4 regions of the Rubrivivax gelatinosus IL144 genome follow, and region 3 is predicted to be linked to each of the others. Evidence: predicted binding sites of a transcription regulator. Region 3 holds the regulator's gene; each other region holds the start of a gene.
The links. Region 3 encodes FNR, which switches genes on or off when oxygen is low (the NO sensors DNR and NnrR bind a similar motif). Its sites were predicted from a motif close to TTGATNNNNATCAA; they were not measured.
Positions count from the first base shown of each region.

Region 1: yiaY (L-threonine dehydrogenase) is a predicted target of FNR. The motif match lies at 1,528-1,541, and genes of this name have one in related genera.
Region 2: RGE_RS17200 (radical SAM/SPASM domain-containing protein) is a predicted target of FNR. The motif match lies at 1,369-1,382, and genes of this name have one in related genera.
Region 4: RGE_RS19925 (FeoA family protein) is a predicted target of FNR. The motif match lies at 2,073-2,086, and genes of this name have one in related genera.

Region 1 covers NC_017075.1:4,129,529-4,133,246, forward strand. Annotated here, with positions in the region: gene dbpA (ATP-dependent RNA helicase DbpA) at 1-684, opposite strand, end outside; gene RGE_RS18760 (YgjP-like metallopeptidase domain-containing protein) at 719-1,207, opposite strand; gene RGE_RS18765 (hypothetical protein) at 1,212-1,448, opposite strand; gene yiaY (L-threonine dehydrogenase) at 1,604-2,755, shown strand; gene RGE_RS18775 (LysR substrate-binding domain-containing protein) at 2,739-3,659, opposite strand.
Region 2 covers NC_017075.1:3,769,953-3,773,670, forward strand. Annotated here, with positions in the region: gene RGE_RS17200 (radical SAM/SPASM domain-containing protein) at 61-1,230, opposite strand; gene RGE_RS17205 (bifunctional enoyl-CoA hydratase/phosphate acetyltransferase) at 1,499-2,899, shown strand; gene katG (catalase/peroxidase HPI) at 2,996-3,718, shown strand, end outside.
Region 3 covers NC_017075.1:3,396,988-3,400,705, reverse strand. Annotated here, with positions in the region: gene ccoG (cytochrome c oxidase accessory protein CcoG) at 1-766, shown strand, start outside; gene RGE_RS15515 (hypothetical protein) at 790-1,029, shown strand; gene RGE_RS15510 (hypothetical protein) at 1,054-1,314, shown strand; gene fnr (fumarate/nitrate reduction transcriptional regulator Fnr) at 1,369-2,112, opposite strand; gene hemN (oxygen-independent coproporphyrinogen III oxidase) at 2,300-3,688, shown strand.
Region 4 covers NC_017075.1:4,384,675-4,388,392, forward strand. Annotated here, with positions in the region: gene feoB (ferrous iron transporter B) at 1-1,665, opposite strand, end outside; gene RGE_RS19925 (FeoA family protein) at 1,662-1,997, opposite strand; gene corA (magnesium/cobalt transporter CorA) at 2,174-3,142, shown strand; gene RGE_RS19935 (cysteine-rich CWC family protein) at 3,133-3,348, shown strand; gene RGE_RS19940 (DHA2 family efflux MFS transporter permease subunit) at 3,442-3,718, opposite strand, start outside.

The sequences.
Region 1 (3,718 bases), 730 kb from region 3:
CTCGACGATCTGGCCCGCGGCATGGGTCTCGGCCAGGCGCACCTCCTGCGGGTCGCGCAGGTAGCGCGCGGCGAGCTTGGCGACGTCTTCGGGATAGGTGGCCGAGAACAGCAGCGTCTGGCGCTTGCTGGTCGGCGGGCAGTGGCGCGCGACGGCGGCGATGTCCTCGGCGAAGCCCATGTCGAGCATGCGGTCGGCTTCGTCGAGCACGAAGGTGGTCAGCGCCTCCAGCGCCAGCGAGCCGCGCTCCAGGTGGTCGAGCACACGCCCCGGCGTGCCGACGACGACGTGCGCGCCGTGCTCCAGGCTGGCGAGCTGCGGCCGGATCGCGGCGCCGCCGCACAGCGTCAGCACCTTGACGTTGTCCTCGGCGCGCGCCAGGCGGCGGATCTCCTGCGAGACCTGCTCGGCCAGTTCACGCGTCGGACAGAGCACCAGCGCCTGCGTGGCGAAGCGCTTCGCGTCCAGCTTGGCCAGCAATGGCAGCGAGAAGGCCGCGGTCTTGCCGCTGCCGGTCTTGGCCTGGGCGATCAGGTCGCGGCCGGCCAGCGCCGGCGGCAGCGCCGCGGCCTGGATCGGCGTCATGCGCTCGTAGCCCAGCTGCTGCAGGTTGGCGAGCACGGGCGCCGCGAGCGGCAGCGTGGAGAAAGCGGGGCCGGCGGGCGCGGCGGGAGATTCGGTCATGCCCCGATTGTCGAGGCTGGCGCGTCACCGGCGATCAGAGTTCGCGTGCCGTCAGCCACAGCCGCAGCTCGAACTCCAGCGTCGGGTAGTCCGGCTCCATGTGCCGGCACAGCGCGTAGAAGGCCTTGTCGTGCTCGCGCTCCTTCAGGTGCGCCAGTTCGTGCACGGCGATCGTGCGCAGGAAGTCGGCCGGCGCCTCCTTGAACAGCGCGGCGATGCGGATCTCGCGTTTGGCCTGCAGCCGCCCGCCCTGCACGCGCGAGACCGCGGTGTGCGTGCCCAGCGCGTTCTTCAGCACGTGCAGCTTGGGGTCGAAGACGACCTTGGCCAGCGGCGGCGCGCTCTTCATGTAACGCGACTTCAGCGCGCAGACGTAATCGTAGAGCTCACGCTCGTTGCGCACCGGCGAAGGCTCGGGGTGGCGGCGCGCGACGTAGTCGGCGAGCCGGCCTTCGTCGAGCAGCATCTGGACCTGCGCCAGCAGCTCGGGCGCGTAACCCTGCAGGTACTTGAGCGAGGACACCGGCTCAGCAGCGGCCCGAGCGGCGGCTGCGCGGCTGCAGCTTGTCCAGCTCGGCGAACTGCTGCTTGAGCAGCAGCATCAGCGCCCGCGCCTGGTCGACCGGCAGGCTGAGGCAGGAGCCGGCGGCGCCTTCGTCGCGCGCCGGGCGCGGCAGCACCAGCGCGTCGACGCCGATCTCGATCAGGCCCTTGTCGTGACGCAGGGACTTCAGGCGCTGCACTTCGATGTCGTAGGTCTTCACGCTGATTCGCAGAGGAAACGGAGACGCGATTGTCGACGCTAGCGTCTTCCCTGGTCGCGGCTTTGTACCCTCGATGAAATTGATTCCAGTCAATTGCGAATTCTTGGATTCGCCCGAGAGTTCGGCCGCTTTCCTTTCACCCGTGGAGCCCGGACATGGCCACTTCCACCTTCTACATTCCCTCGGTCAACCTGATGGGCGCCGGCTGCCTGCGCGACGCCGTCAAGGCCATCCAGTCGCACGGCTGGCGCAAGGCGCTGATCGTCACCGACCTGCCGCTGGTGCGCGCCGGGCTCGCCGGACAGGTCGTCGAGCGCCTGGGCGAACAAGGCATCGGCGCCGCCGTCTTCGACGGCGTGAAGCCCAACCCCAACGTCGCCAACGTCGAGGCCGGCCTGGCGCTGCTGCGCGCCGAAGGCTGCGACTTCGTGATCTCGCTGGGTGGCGGCTCGCCGCACGACTGCGCCAAGGGCATCGCGCTGGTCGCGGCCAACGGCGGCACGATCGCCGACTACGAAGGCGTGGACCGCTCGGCACGGCCGCAGCTGCCGCTGGTGGCGATCAACACCACCGCCGGCACGGCCAGCGAGATGACGCGCTTCTGCATCATCACCGACGAGACCCGGCACGTGAAGATGGCCATCGTCGACAAGAACGTGACGCCGGTGCTGTCGGTCAACGACCCCGAGATGATGGCCGGCATGCCGCCGGGGCTGACCGCGGCCACCGGCATGGACGCGCTGACGCACGCTGTCGAAGCCTATGTCTCGACCGCGGCGACGCCGATCACCGACGCCTGCGCGCTGCAGGCGGTGACGCTGGTCTCGCGCCACCTGCGCGCCGCGGTGGCCGACGGCCGCGACATGGCCGCGCGCGAGCAGATGGCCTACGCCGAGTTCCTCGCCGGCATGGCCTTCAACAACGCTTCGCTGGGCTACGTGCACGCGATGGCGCACCAGCTCGGCGGCTTCTACGACCTGCCGCACGGCGTCTGCAACGCGATCCTGCTGCCGCACGTGCAGGCCTTCAACGCCAGCGTCGCCGCGGCGCGCCTGGGCGAGGTCGCGCGTGCGATGGGCGTGCACACCGCCGGCCTGGACGACGCGGCCGCCGCCGAGGCCTGCGTGCAGGCCATCCGCCGTCTGGCCGCCGACGTCGGCATCCCGGCCGGCGTCGGCCCGCTGGGCGCGAAGGAAGAAGACATCCCGACGCTGGCGGCCAACGCGATGAAGGACGCCTGCGGCCTGACCAACCCGCGCAAGCCGAGCTTCGAGGAGGTCTGCGCGCTGTTCAAGGCGGCGCTGTAAGCCCGGCGGCGCCCGCCAGCTCGCGCGCCACGTCGACGAAGGCGCGCAGCTTGGGCGCCAGCGCGGCGCGCTGCGGGAAGTAGAGGAACAGGCCGTCTTCGGCCAGCGCCGTTTCCGGCAGCACCTGTTGCAGCCGGCCGGCCTGGACGTCGGCGGCGACCAGCGGCTCGAACAGGTAGGCGATGCCGACACCGGCCAGCGCCAGCTCGCGTGCGACGCTGGCGTCGGTGACGACCGCCGTACCCTGCGTCGGCACCGCCACCGTGCGGCCGCCGAGGTTCAACTCCCATTCGTAGAGCCGGCCGCTGGCGAGCTGGCGAAAGCCGATGCAGTTGTGCGCGCCCAGCTCGTCGGGCGTGCGCGGCGTGCCACGCGCCGCCAGATAGGCCGGCGACGCCGCCATCACGGCGCGAAACGGCGGCGTCAGCCGCACGCCGACCATGTCCTGCTGCAGCGCGACACCCAGGCGCACGCCGGCGTCGAAGCCGGCGGCGACGATGTCGACGAAGGCGTCGTTGCTGTGCAGCTCGACGACCAGGCGCGGGTGGCGGCGCGCCAGCTCGGCGAGAACAGGCGCCAGCGCCATCGGCGCCGCCAGCCGCGGCGCGTTCAGGCGCAGCACGCCGGCGAGTTCGCCGCGCCGGTCGGCCAGGCTCTCGGCGGCGCGGCCGATGTCTTCCAGCGCCGGCGCGACGGCGGCGATGAAACGTTCGCCGGCTTCGGTCAGCGCGACGCTGCGTGTCGTGCGCGCGAACAGCGGTTCGCCCAGGCGCTCCTCGACGGCCCGCACCGCGTGGCTCACCGCCGAGGCGCTGAGGTTCAGCGCCGCCGCCGCGGCGGCGAAACCGCCGCGCCGTGCGACCTCGACGACGACCGGCAGGTGCAGCAGCAGATCACGATGCATTCATGCAGCGTATCGCATGCCGAATGCGATCCGAACCCCATTAACGCAGGCCTCGATTG
Region 2 (3,718 bases), 370 kb from region 3:
CTCCGACATCCCGACCGGCTTTTCTTTTTCCGCCGCGCCGCCGCAGTGGCGGCGCCCCCGTCAGGGCATGACCTCGACGTACTGGTAGACCTCGCTGTCCAGCAGCACGCGCCGCTGCGGCAGCGGCAGTTGCTCGAACCAGGCGGTGACGTCGTGGCGGTCGATCTCGCGGCCAAGGTGACGCACGAGTTCGCAGATCGGGTCGGTGACCTTGCTGCGCCAGTCGCCGTCCTCGCGCACGTAGCCGAGGTACAGGTTCTTCATGCAGTTGCCGCGGCACCAGCTCTGCGCTTCGCAGGTATGGCAGGGCATCTTCGGGTCGGGCTGCAGCGGGCTGCGGCGCAGCCAGTTGCCGACAACGTCGCCGGTCTGCATCTCCGGCAGGTGCATCAGGTCGGGGCAGGCGAAGATGCGGCCGTCGGGCATCACGTTGAGGATGTGCGTCGACACGCGGCAGGCCGTGCCGCCGCCGCACTGCTCGATGGCGCGCGACGGGAACAGCTTGTTGCGCACCGCGCCCATCAGCGGGATGAAGGGGTAGACGCGATCGGTGTCGGCGAAGAAGCGCTCGACCAGCTTCGTCAGCACCGCCTTGCGGCGCTCGACCGACTGGCCGGCGTAGGCGTCGCCGGCGACGAACTGGAAGTAGACGAAGTCGAAGGCCTTCGTCAGCTGGTCCAGCTCCTCGAAGCTGATGTTCTCGTCGGACCAGGTCACGCGCGCGGTCAGCGTGCCGCCCAGGCTGTCGCGCACGACGCCGACGTTGCGCAGGATCTGCTTGTAGATGCCCTTGCCGCGGTAGCCGTCGGTCACTTCCTGGCCGCCGTCGATCGACACGAGCACGTTGGACAGGCGCTGCAGCACGTGGTGGCTGAGGTCGTCGAGCAGCGTGCCGTTGGTCTGCAGCTGGAAGCGGAACAGCGGGTGGCGCTGCATCACGGCCTCGATGAAGGGCCGGTTCAGCGTCGGCTCGCCGCCGTAGAACGTGACGTAGACCTCCTTGCCGGCGAGCTGCTGGGCGATGAACGCGTCGAGCTGGTCCATCGTGTAGGCCACGTGGCCCTGCGAATCGCGCACGTCGCCTTCGGCGATCGAGCAGTAGCTGCACTTCAGGTTGCAGCGCAGCGTGGTCAGCAGCTGCAGCTCGACACGCTGGCCGACGATGGCCGGCTGGGAGTCGGTGGCGGCAGTGCCGGCTCGCGGATGGAGGACGATGGCTTGTTCGGACATGATCGGGTCGGTCGACTCCTCGGGAAATCGATTCGGTTGGGAGCGCGTGGAGCGCGAGGGGTGAAGCCGGGGCCGGGCCGCGCGGCGGGGGCGCAGTGTCCCCGCCCCCGGTTCACGCGTCCCGCCGTCAGATCAAGGTTGCGGCAGATCAAGCGGCGCCCGGGCCTGCGATTGCATGGCCGGCGGCAGCCGCCCGGCTCCCTCGGAACGCCGGGCGGCGTTAGTCTTGGCACCCGGCGGCCCCGTCACGGCCGCGAGCGGACGCCCGATGGAGATCGACCTGCGCGACGAGTGGCTGGAGAACACCACCTTCGACGAACTCGCCGTCGGCCAGAGCGCGACGATGCGGCGCGCCCTGACCGACGCGGACATCGCCGGCTTCGCGGCGATCTCCGGTGACCTGAATCCCACCCACCTGGACGACCGCTTCGCGCGCGAGGAAGGCCTGGCCGGCCGCACCGCGCACGGCATGTGGAGCGGCGCGCTGGTGTCGACCGTGCTCGGCACCGTCTTCCCCGGCCCGGGCACACGCTACGTCTCGCAGCGCATGGACTTCCACGGCACGGCACGCGCCGGCGACGTGCTGGAGGTGCGAGTCGCGGTGCGCGCCAAGGACGCCGCCAGCGGCCGCGTGACGCTGGACTGCAGCGTGCGCCGCCAGGACGGCACGCTGCTGATGGACGGGCTGGCCATCGTCGAGGCGCCGCGACACAAGGAGCGCGTGCGCAAGGCCACCGGGCTGCGCTGGCACGTCTTCGACGCCGCCGCCGGCGTGCGCTCGCTGATCGAGCAGGCCGCGCGCCACGCCGGGCTGCGCTGCGCCGTCGTGCACCCCTGCGACGCCGAGTCGCTGCGCGGCGCGCTCGACGCCGCGCACCACGGGCTGTTCACGCCGGTGCTGGTGGCGCCGCGCGAGCGCCTGGTCGCCACGGCCGAAGCCGCCGGGCTGGACCTCGCCGGCGTCGAAATCGAGGACGTGCGCCACAGCCACGCCGCCGCCGAACGCGCCGCCGAGATGGCCGCCGAAGGCGCGGTGCAGGCGCTGATGAAGGGCAGCCTGCACACCGACGAGGTGATGAAGGCCGTGCTCTCGCGCGCCGAACTGCGCACCGAACGCCGCATCTCGCACGTCTTCCGCTTCGACGCGCCGGCGTACCACAAGCCGCTGCTCGTCACCGACGCGGCGATGAACATCGCGCCGACGCTCAACGAGAAGGCGCACATCGTGCAGAACGCGATCGACCTGGCGCGGGTGCTCGGCGTCGATCTGCCCAAGGTGGCGATCCTGGCGGCGGTCGAAGGCGTCAACCCGAAGATGGCCTGCACGCTGGACGCCGCGGCGCTGTGCAAGATGGCCGACCGCGGCCAGATCCGCGGCGGCATCGTCGACGGCCCGCTGGCCTTCGACAACGCGATCTCGGCCGAGGCCGCGCGCACCAAGGGCATCGTCTCGCCGGTGGCCGGCGACCCCGACATCCTGATGGTGCCCGACCTGGTGTCCGGGAACATCCTCGCCAAGCAGCTGGAATACCTGGGTGGCGCGGTCGGCAGCGGCATCGTGCTCGGCGCGCGTGTGCCGATCGCGCTGACCAGCCGCGCCGACGGCGCCACCGCACGCCTGGCCTCGGCGGCGCTGGCGGTGCTGGTGGCGCAGGCTGGCACGAGCTGACCCCGATCGCCAAAATAGGGAAAGGCAATCGAAAGACATTCGGCAATTGATTAGATTCATGCCTCGTCACCCAGACGTGATCCTAGGAGATTGCCGATGTCCACCGAAGCCCGCTGCCCCTTCCATGCCGAACACGGCGCCCGCACCACGACGCAGGCACGCACCAACGCCGACTGGTGGCCCAAGCGGCTGAACCTGAAGATCCTGCACCAGCACTCGGCGAAGTCCGACCCGATGGGCGCGGGCTTCGACTACGCCGCCGAGTTCCGGAAGCTCGACTACGCCGCCGTCAAACACGACCTGCAGGCGCTGATGACCGACTCGCAGGACTGGTGGCCGGCCGACTGGGGCCACTACGGCGGGCTGATGATCCGCATGGCCTGGCACAGCGCCGGCACCTACCGCGTCGCCGACGGCCGCGGCGGCGGCGGCCACGGCAACCAGCGTTTCGCCCCGCTGAACAGCTGGCCCGACAACGGCAACCTGGACAAGGCGCGGCGCCTGCTCTGGCCGATCAAGAAGAAGTACGGCAACAAGCTGAGCTGGGCCGACCTGATGATCCTGGCCGGCAACGTCGCGCTGGAATCGATGGGCTTCAAGACCTTCGGCTTCGGCGGCGGCCGCCCCGACATCTGGGAACCCGAGGAAGACGTCAACTGGGGCGCCGAGACCGAATGGCTGGCCACCAGCGACCAGCCCAACAGCCGCTACAGCCGCTACAGCGGCGAGCGTGAACTCGCCAACCCGCTGGCCGCGGTGCAGATGGGCCTGATCTACGTGAACCCGGAAGGCCCGGACGGCAAGCCCGACCCGGTGGCC
Region 3 (3,718 bases):
GCGCTTCCAGAGCGCGATGTTCGACAAGGACACGCTGATCATCAGCTACGACGCCGAGCGGGGAGACCCGCGCGGCACGCGTTCGCGCAAGATCGACGCCCGCAGCCAGGGCCTGGGCGACTGCATCGACTGCGGTCTGTGCGTGCAGGTCTGCCCGACCGGCATCGATATCCGCAACGGCCTGCAGTACGAGTGCATCGGCTGCACCGCCTGCATCGACGTCTGCAACGGCGTCATGGACAAGATGAAGTACCCGCGCGGGCTGATCCGCTACGCGACGGAGAACGGCATGGCTCAGCACCAGACGCGCGGCCAGATGCTGCAGCGTGTGCTGCGCCCCCGGGTGCTGGTCTACACGGCGATCTTGATCATCATCGTCGGCGCCTTCGCGGCCAGCCTCGCGATGCGCAGCCCGTTCCGTGTCGACGTCGTGCGCGACCGCGCCTCGCTGGCGCGCATCGTCGACGAAGGCTACATCGAGAACCTGTACCGCCTGCAGGTCATGAACGCGACCGAGTCGACGCAGCGCTACCGCATCAGCGCCGACGGCCTGACGCCGATGGTGGTCGACGCCCCGAAGGACTTCGAGGTCGAGCCGGCCGATGCGCGCTGGGTGACGATCGCCCTGCGGGTGCCGCCGGATACCGCCAGCCAGGCAGGGCCTGGAGCCCACGCGATACAGTTCCACATCGAACGACTGCCCGACGCGAACGACGCGACGCCGGTGGTCGCCAGCGAGAAATCAACGTTCGTCGTCCCCCGATGACGCTGCTTCGACCGGAGCCCCTGATGAGCACTCTTCCCGTTTCCCGCGACGCAACGCCCTGGTGGCGCATCGGCATGGTCTGGCTGGTGGTGTCGGGCCCGCTGATCGTCGTCATCGCGGCCGTCGCGACCGCCGTCATCGCGATCCGCGGAGCCGACCTCGTCATCACCGAGGTGCCGTCGTCGGTGCCGCAGTCCGGCGAAGTCCAGGCCGACACGCCGGCGATGGCTGCGCGCAACCACGCCGCCACCGCGGCGCCCTGAGCGGCTACTCCCGCGAGGCATTCGATGAGGCGGCGTGCGCGCGACTGGAGTGCGGTGCTCTGGCCCGCGTTCCTGGCCGCGGTGGTGCTGGAGCTTGCGCTGTTCTCGGTGCTGGATCCGGCGGCGCTGCGCTGGTTCGGCGGCGGGGCGATCGAACTCGATCCCGCAGCCGTCTACACGCTGGCCTTCTTCGTCTTCTGGGCCGCTTCGGCGGCCGCCGCAGGCATGACGCTGCTGCTGTCGCGCAGCGAGCACGAAATCAACAGCCGAACATTTCGCAGCTGAAGAAAACAAAACGCCGCGCAATGCGCGGCGTTTTTGTTTGCACCGGGGTTCGGGTCAGCAGGCGGCGGAGGAGCCGTTGACGAGCTTTTGCAGCGCCTGCGGGTCGAGCACGCGGATCTGGCGCTGCTTGACCTCCAGGATGCCGTCGTCCTGGAACTTCGAGAACGTGCGGCTGACCGTTTCGAGCTTCAGGCCGAGGTAGCTGCCGATCTCCTCGCGCGTCATGCGCAGGATCAGCGAGTGCGGCGAGAAGCCGCGCGTCTGCAGACGCTGGGTCAGGTTCAGCAGGAAGGCCGCCAGGCGCTCTTCGGCGCGCATGCTGCCAAGCAGCAGCATCACGCCGTGATCGCGCACGATCTCGCGGCTCATGATCTTGTGCAGCTGGCGTTGCAGGTCGCTGAACTCGCGCGACAGGTCTTCGAGCTGCTGGAACGGGATGACGCAGACTTGCGAGTCTTCGAGCGCCACCGAGTCGCAGGTGTGACGGTCGGTACCGATGCCGTCGAGGCCCAGAAGTTCGCCCGCCATCTGGAAGCCGGTGACCTGATCGCGGCCGTCTTCGGAGGACACGCAGGTCTTGAAGAAGCCGGTGCGAACCGCGTAGAGCGACAGGAAGGGATCGCCGGCACGGAACAAGGTCTCGCCACGCGGAACCGAACGGCGCGTCGCCACCATCGTGTCGAGCCGCTCGAGCTGGTCGTTGGACATGCCGACCGGCAGACAGAGTTCACGCAGGTTACAGCTCGAGCAGGCGACCTTGAACGGTTCAAGCCGGATGCCGGAAGACGTGTTGTTCATAGGGGTTCGACGATTGGAGTCAGTTCGGTCCGGCGTGGCGGGGCAGACCCGAGTATCGCTCATGACGTCGCTCAAGGGCATGGTCAATTCTTTGCTTGCGTCTCGGGTGGGCGCTTGAGACAGATCAAGCCGATTGGGTGAGTGTTTGGCACAGTCCAGCCCGTACCGCATGACGGCCGGATGAATTATGGACACGATTGTTCCTGAAGCACTGCTGAGGCGCCTCGACGTGCCCGGTCCCCGCTATACCTCGTACCCCACCGCGGACCGCTTCGTCGAAGCCTTCGGCCCTGCTGAGTACCGGCAGGCCTTGCGACAACGAGCGGAGGGCAGCACGGTGGGCGGCACGCCACCGCTGTCGCTTTATATCCACATTCCGTTCTGCGAATCGGTCTGCTACTACTGCGCCTGCAACAAGATCATCACGAAGCACCACGAGCGCAGTGCCGAGTACCTTGACGCGCTCGAAGCCGAAATCGCATTGCACGTCGCCGAACTGGGCAAGGGCCAGTCGGTGTCGCAATTGCACTTCGGTGGCGGCTCGCCGACCTTCCTGACCGACGAGGAGATCGGCCGGCTGATGACCCGGCTGCGCGAGTCGTTCAAGATCGTCGCCGGCGCCGAGATCTCGATCGAGGTCGACCCGCGCACCGCGACGCCCGAACGCCTGAAGAGCCTCGCCGGCCTGGGCTTCAACCGCATCAGCTTCGGCATCCAGGACTTCGACCCCGACGTCCAGGAAGCGGTGCACCGCGTGCAGTCGTACGACAGCGTGCGCGACCTCGTCGTCGCTGCGCGGGCCAACGGCTTCGAGTCGATCAACGCCGACCTGATCTACGGCCTGCCCAAGCAGACGCCGGACTCGTTCGCGCGCACGATCCAGCAGATCGCCGAGCTGCGCCCGGACCGCATCGCGCTGTACGCCTACGCGCACCTGCCGACGCGCTTCAAGCCGCAGCGCCGCATCCTCGCCGAGGAACTGCCGCTGGGCGAGCAGCGCATCAAGATGCTGGGCGGCGCCATCGCCGGCTTCATCGCCGCGGGCTACACCTACATCGGCATGGACCACTTCGCGTTGCCGGGCGACGCGCTGTCGGCCGCACGCCGCCAGGGCCGCCTGCACCGCAACTTCCAGGGCTACAGCACGCAGCCCGACTGCGATCTGATCGCGCTGGGCGTGTCCTCGATCGGCCGCATGGGCGCGACCTACAGCCAGAACGCGAAGACGCTGCCCGAGTACTACGAGTCCATCGCCAAGGGCGAATTCCCGATCGTGCGCGGCCTGACGCTGACGCGCGACGACCTGCTGCGCCGGGCGGTGATCATGGCCATCATGTGCCAGGGGCGCGTCGAGTACGAGTCGATCGAACTTGCGCACCTGATCAAGTTCCCCGAGTACTTCGCGGCGGAACTCGAGGATCTGACGCCGTTCGCCGAAGGTGGGCTGCTGGAGATCAACGACGACTCGATCCAGATCACCGCGCTGGGCTGGTACTACGTGCGCGGCGTCGCGGCGGTCTTCGACAAGCACCTGCGCGCCAGCGGCAACCGCGAGCGCTTCTCGCGCATCATCTGAGCCGGCACGGGTTATCCCGCGACGGGATAA
Region 4 (3,718 bases), 990 kb from region 3:
GCTGCCGGCCTCGTCGCCGGCGTCGCCGACCGCGTAGACCGTGGCCAGCGCCGCGACCGCGACCTCACGCGCGCCCATCGCCGGCACCAGCGCGATGCTGATCTGCCAGTTGAAGCCGATCGGCTCGAAGACGACGGCCAGCGCCTGGCCGATGCGCCCGGCCAGGCTGTATTCGATCGCCGGCTGCGTCGCGCCTTCCGGCGGCGCCGGGAAGCTCGACAGCGCCCACAGCACGACCGTCAGCACCAGGATCACGCCGCCGACGCGGCGCAGGAAGATCGTCGCGCGCTGCCACAGGCCCAGCGCCACCGAACGCACCGTCGGCCAGTGGTAGGCCGGCAGTTCCATCATCAGCGTGCGCACCTGGCGCTTGCCGCTGCCGAAACGCTTGAGCACCCAGGCGACGGCGAACGCGCCGAAGATGCCGGCCATGTAGAGCGCGAACAGCACGACGCCCTGCAGCTCCAGCCCGCCGGCCACCTGGCGCGACGGGATGAAGGCGGCGATCAGCAGCGCGTAGACCGGCAGCCGCGCCGAGCAGGTCATCATCGGCGCGAGCAGGATGGTGACGATGCGGTCGCGCGGGTCGGCGATCGTGCGCGTGGCCATGATGCCGGGGATGGCACAGGCGAAGCTCGACAGCAGCGGGATGAACGAACGCCCCGAGAGCCCGACGCCGCCCATCAGCCGGTCGAGCAGGAAGGCCGCTCGCGGCAGGTAGCCCGACTCTTCCAGCAGCAGGATGAAGAAGAACAGGATCAGGATCTGCGGCAGGAAGACGACGACCCCGCCCAGGCCGGCGATCAGACCGTCGACGACGAAGCTGCGCAGCACGCCTTCGGGCAGCGCACCGCCGACCGTCTGGCCAACGGCCGCGGTGGCGGCCTCGATCCAGCCCATCGGGGCCTCGGCCCAGGCGAACACCGCCTGGAAGACCAGGAACAGCAGCAGCGCCAGGATGGCCGGCCCGGCCACCGGATGCAGCACGACGCGGTCGATGCGGTCGCTGGCCGTCTCGGGCATCGCCTTGTCGAGGTCCAGGCGCTCCAGGATGGCCTGCACCGTGTGGTGGTCGCCGTCGAGGTGCAGCTTGTCGTGCGCGGGCTGCGGCGCGCGCCACAGCGTCTTGTCTTCGAGCAGCGCACGCAGCGCGCGGTCGCCGTCGGTCTTGATGCCGACCGTCGGCACGACCGGCACGCCGAGCTCGCGCGACAGCGCCTCGGCGTCGACCGGAATGCCGCGGCGCGCGGCCATGTCGGCCATGTTCAGCGCGACGATGCAGGGCAGGCCCAGGCGCTGCACCGCCAGCACCAGGCGCAGGTTGCGGCGCAGGTTGGTCGCGTCGACGACGCAGACGACGACGTCCGGGCGGCGTTCGCCCTTGGCGCGGCCGTAGAGCACGTCGACGGTGACGCGCTCGTCGGGCGAACGCGGGTGCAGGCTGTAGGCACCGGGCAGGTCGAGCACGCGCAGCGTCTTGCCGGCGGCGGTGCGGAACACGCCTTCCTTGCGCTCGACGGTGACGCCGGCGTAGTTGGCCACCTTCTGGCGGCTGCCGGTCAGCAGGTTGAACAGCGCCGTCTTGCCGCAGTTCGGATTGCCCACGAGGGCGACCAGCTGGCCGCCGGGATGAAAGTGGACGACGGTCTCGTGGCAGCCGCTCATAGCGGCTCGACACGCACGCAGGCGGCCTCGGCGCGGCGCAGCGCGAAGGTCGACTGGCCGACGCGCACGACCAGCGGGTCGCCGCCCCAGACGCTGCGCGTCGTCACCGTGACGCGTTCACCGGGCAGGAAGCCGATCTCGGCCAGCCAGCGCGCCCAGTCGGGCGCCAGCGCCGGCGCGGCCACCGACAGCACGCGGCACGGCAGGCCGGTGGCGGCGGCATCGAGAGAGACTGCGGCGGGCTTGGCGCCCGGGCCCGGCGCCGGAGACGGCGAACTCGCCACCGGCATCAGCGCCGGCGACGGAGTGCGGAAGAAGGAGCCAAAGCCCATGATCGGCATCAAATGCGAATATTTCTCATTATGTGCCTGGACAAAACCCTTGCACAAGCAAAACCGCCTCGCGACTTGACATCGCTCAATCCAGCCGGGGCGGCGCCGCGTCGCCGTGACTTATCGCCGCCGCGGGCGGCCATGCGACACTTCGCTGTCACCTGTCTCCCGTGCCCATGCTGATCAACTGCGTCGCCTACCGCCACGGCGTCAAGCTCGCCGACATCGCGGTCGAGGCCATCAGCGACCACCTCTCCGTCCCCGACACCCTGGTCTGGGTCGCGCTGCGGGATCCGAGCGACGAGGAACTGGCGACGATGCAGCGCGAGTTCGGCCTGCACGAACTGGCCGTCGAGGACGCGCGCCACGGCCACCAGCGGCCGAAGATCGAGGAGTACGGGGACATGCTGTTCACCGTCGTGCACCTGCTCGAGTACGGGCCGACCGACGAGCTGCAGCGCGGCGAGCTGGCGATCTTCGCCGGGCCGAACTACGTGGTCTCGGTGCGCAACGGCAGCACCCAGGGCTTCGTCGGCGTGCGTGCGCGCTGCGAACGTTCGCCCGAACTCCTCAAGCAAGGCGCCGGCTTCGTCTTCTACGCGCTGCTGGACGCGGCGGTCGACCGCTACTTCCCGCTGGTCGAGGAGCTGGAGAACCTCGTCGACGGCATCGAGACGCAGATCTTCGAGCCCGGCGCCGCGCGGCGCAGCATCGAGCAGCTCTACGACGTCAAGCGCCGCCTGGGCGTGCTGCGCCACGCGGTGCTGCCGCTGGTCGACCCGGTGATGCGCCTGCACGGCAGCCGCACGCCGACGGCCTGCACCGGCACGCAGGAGTACTTCCGCGACGTCTCAGACCACCTCATGCGCATCAACGGCACGCTCGACGCGCTGCGCGAAACCGTGACCACCGCGATCCAGGTGAACCTGTCGATGGTGACGATCGAGGAGAGCGAGACCACCAAGCGCCTGGCCGCCTGGGCCGGGATCTTCGCCGTGGCGACGGCCTTCGTCGGCGTCTGGGGAATGAATTTCAAGTACATGCCCGAGCTCGACTGGCGCTGGGGCTATCCGGCGGCGCTGGGCGTCATCGGCTCCGTCTGCGCGCTGATGTACTGGCGCTTCAAGAAACTGGGATGGCTGTGAACCAAGACAAGAAAGACACCTGCCCGCGCTGCGGCGCGTCCTTCCACTGCGGCATCGCCGGGCCCGGCCCCTGCGCCTGCACCCAGGTCAAGCTCGACACCCGCCCGCTGCGCGCGATGATGTCGCTGTACCCCAGCTGTCTGTGCCCGGACTGCCTGCGCGCCATCGCCGCCGGCGCGCCGGTGGAAGCGCCGGCACGGGGCTGAGCCCGCGCCGGCGTCGTTCTCAGCCCTCGCGCGTGCAATCGCGCTCGGGCCTTCGGCAGGCGCAGAACGCCTTCCGGCGTCCTGCGTCCAGGCTCAGTGCGCGCCGCCGGCGTCGGCGGGGGCGGCTCCGGCGCCAGGACGCCGCGGCGAGGTCATCCAGATCAGCGCGACCAGCGCGACGAACAGCAGACCCGACATGTAGAACACGTCGGTCACGGCCATCGTGTAGGCCTGCTGGTCGATCAGCCGGTTCAGCGAAGCGTTGGCCTGATCGGCGCTGTAGCCGGCGGCGGCGAACTGGGCCAGCACGCCCTGGGTCGTCGCGTCGCGTGCGCCGCTGCTGATCGCCTCGACGAGCTGGGCGTGGTGC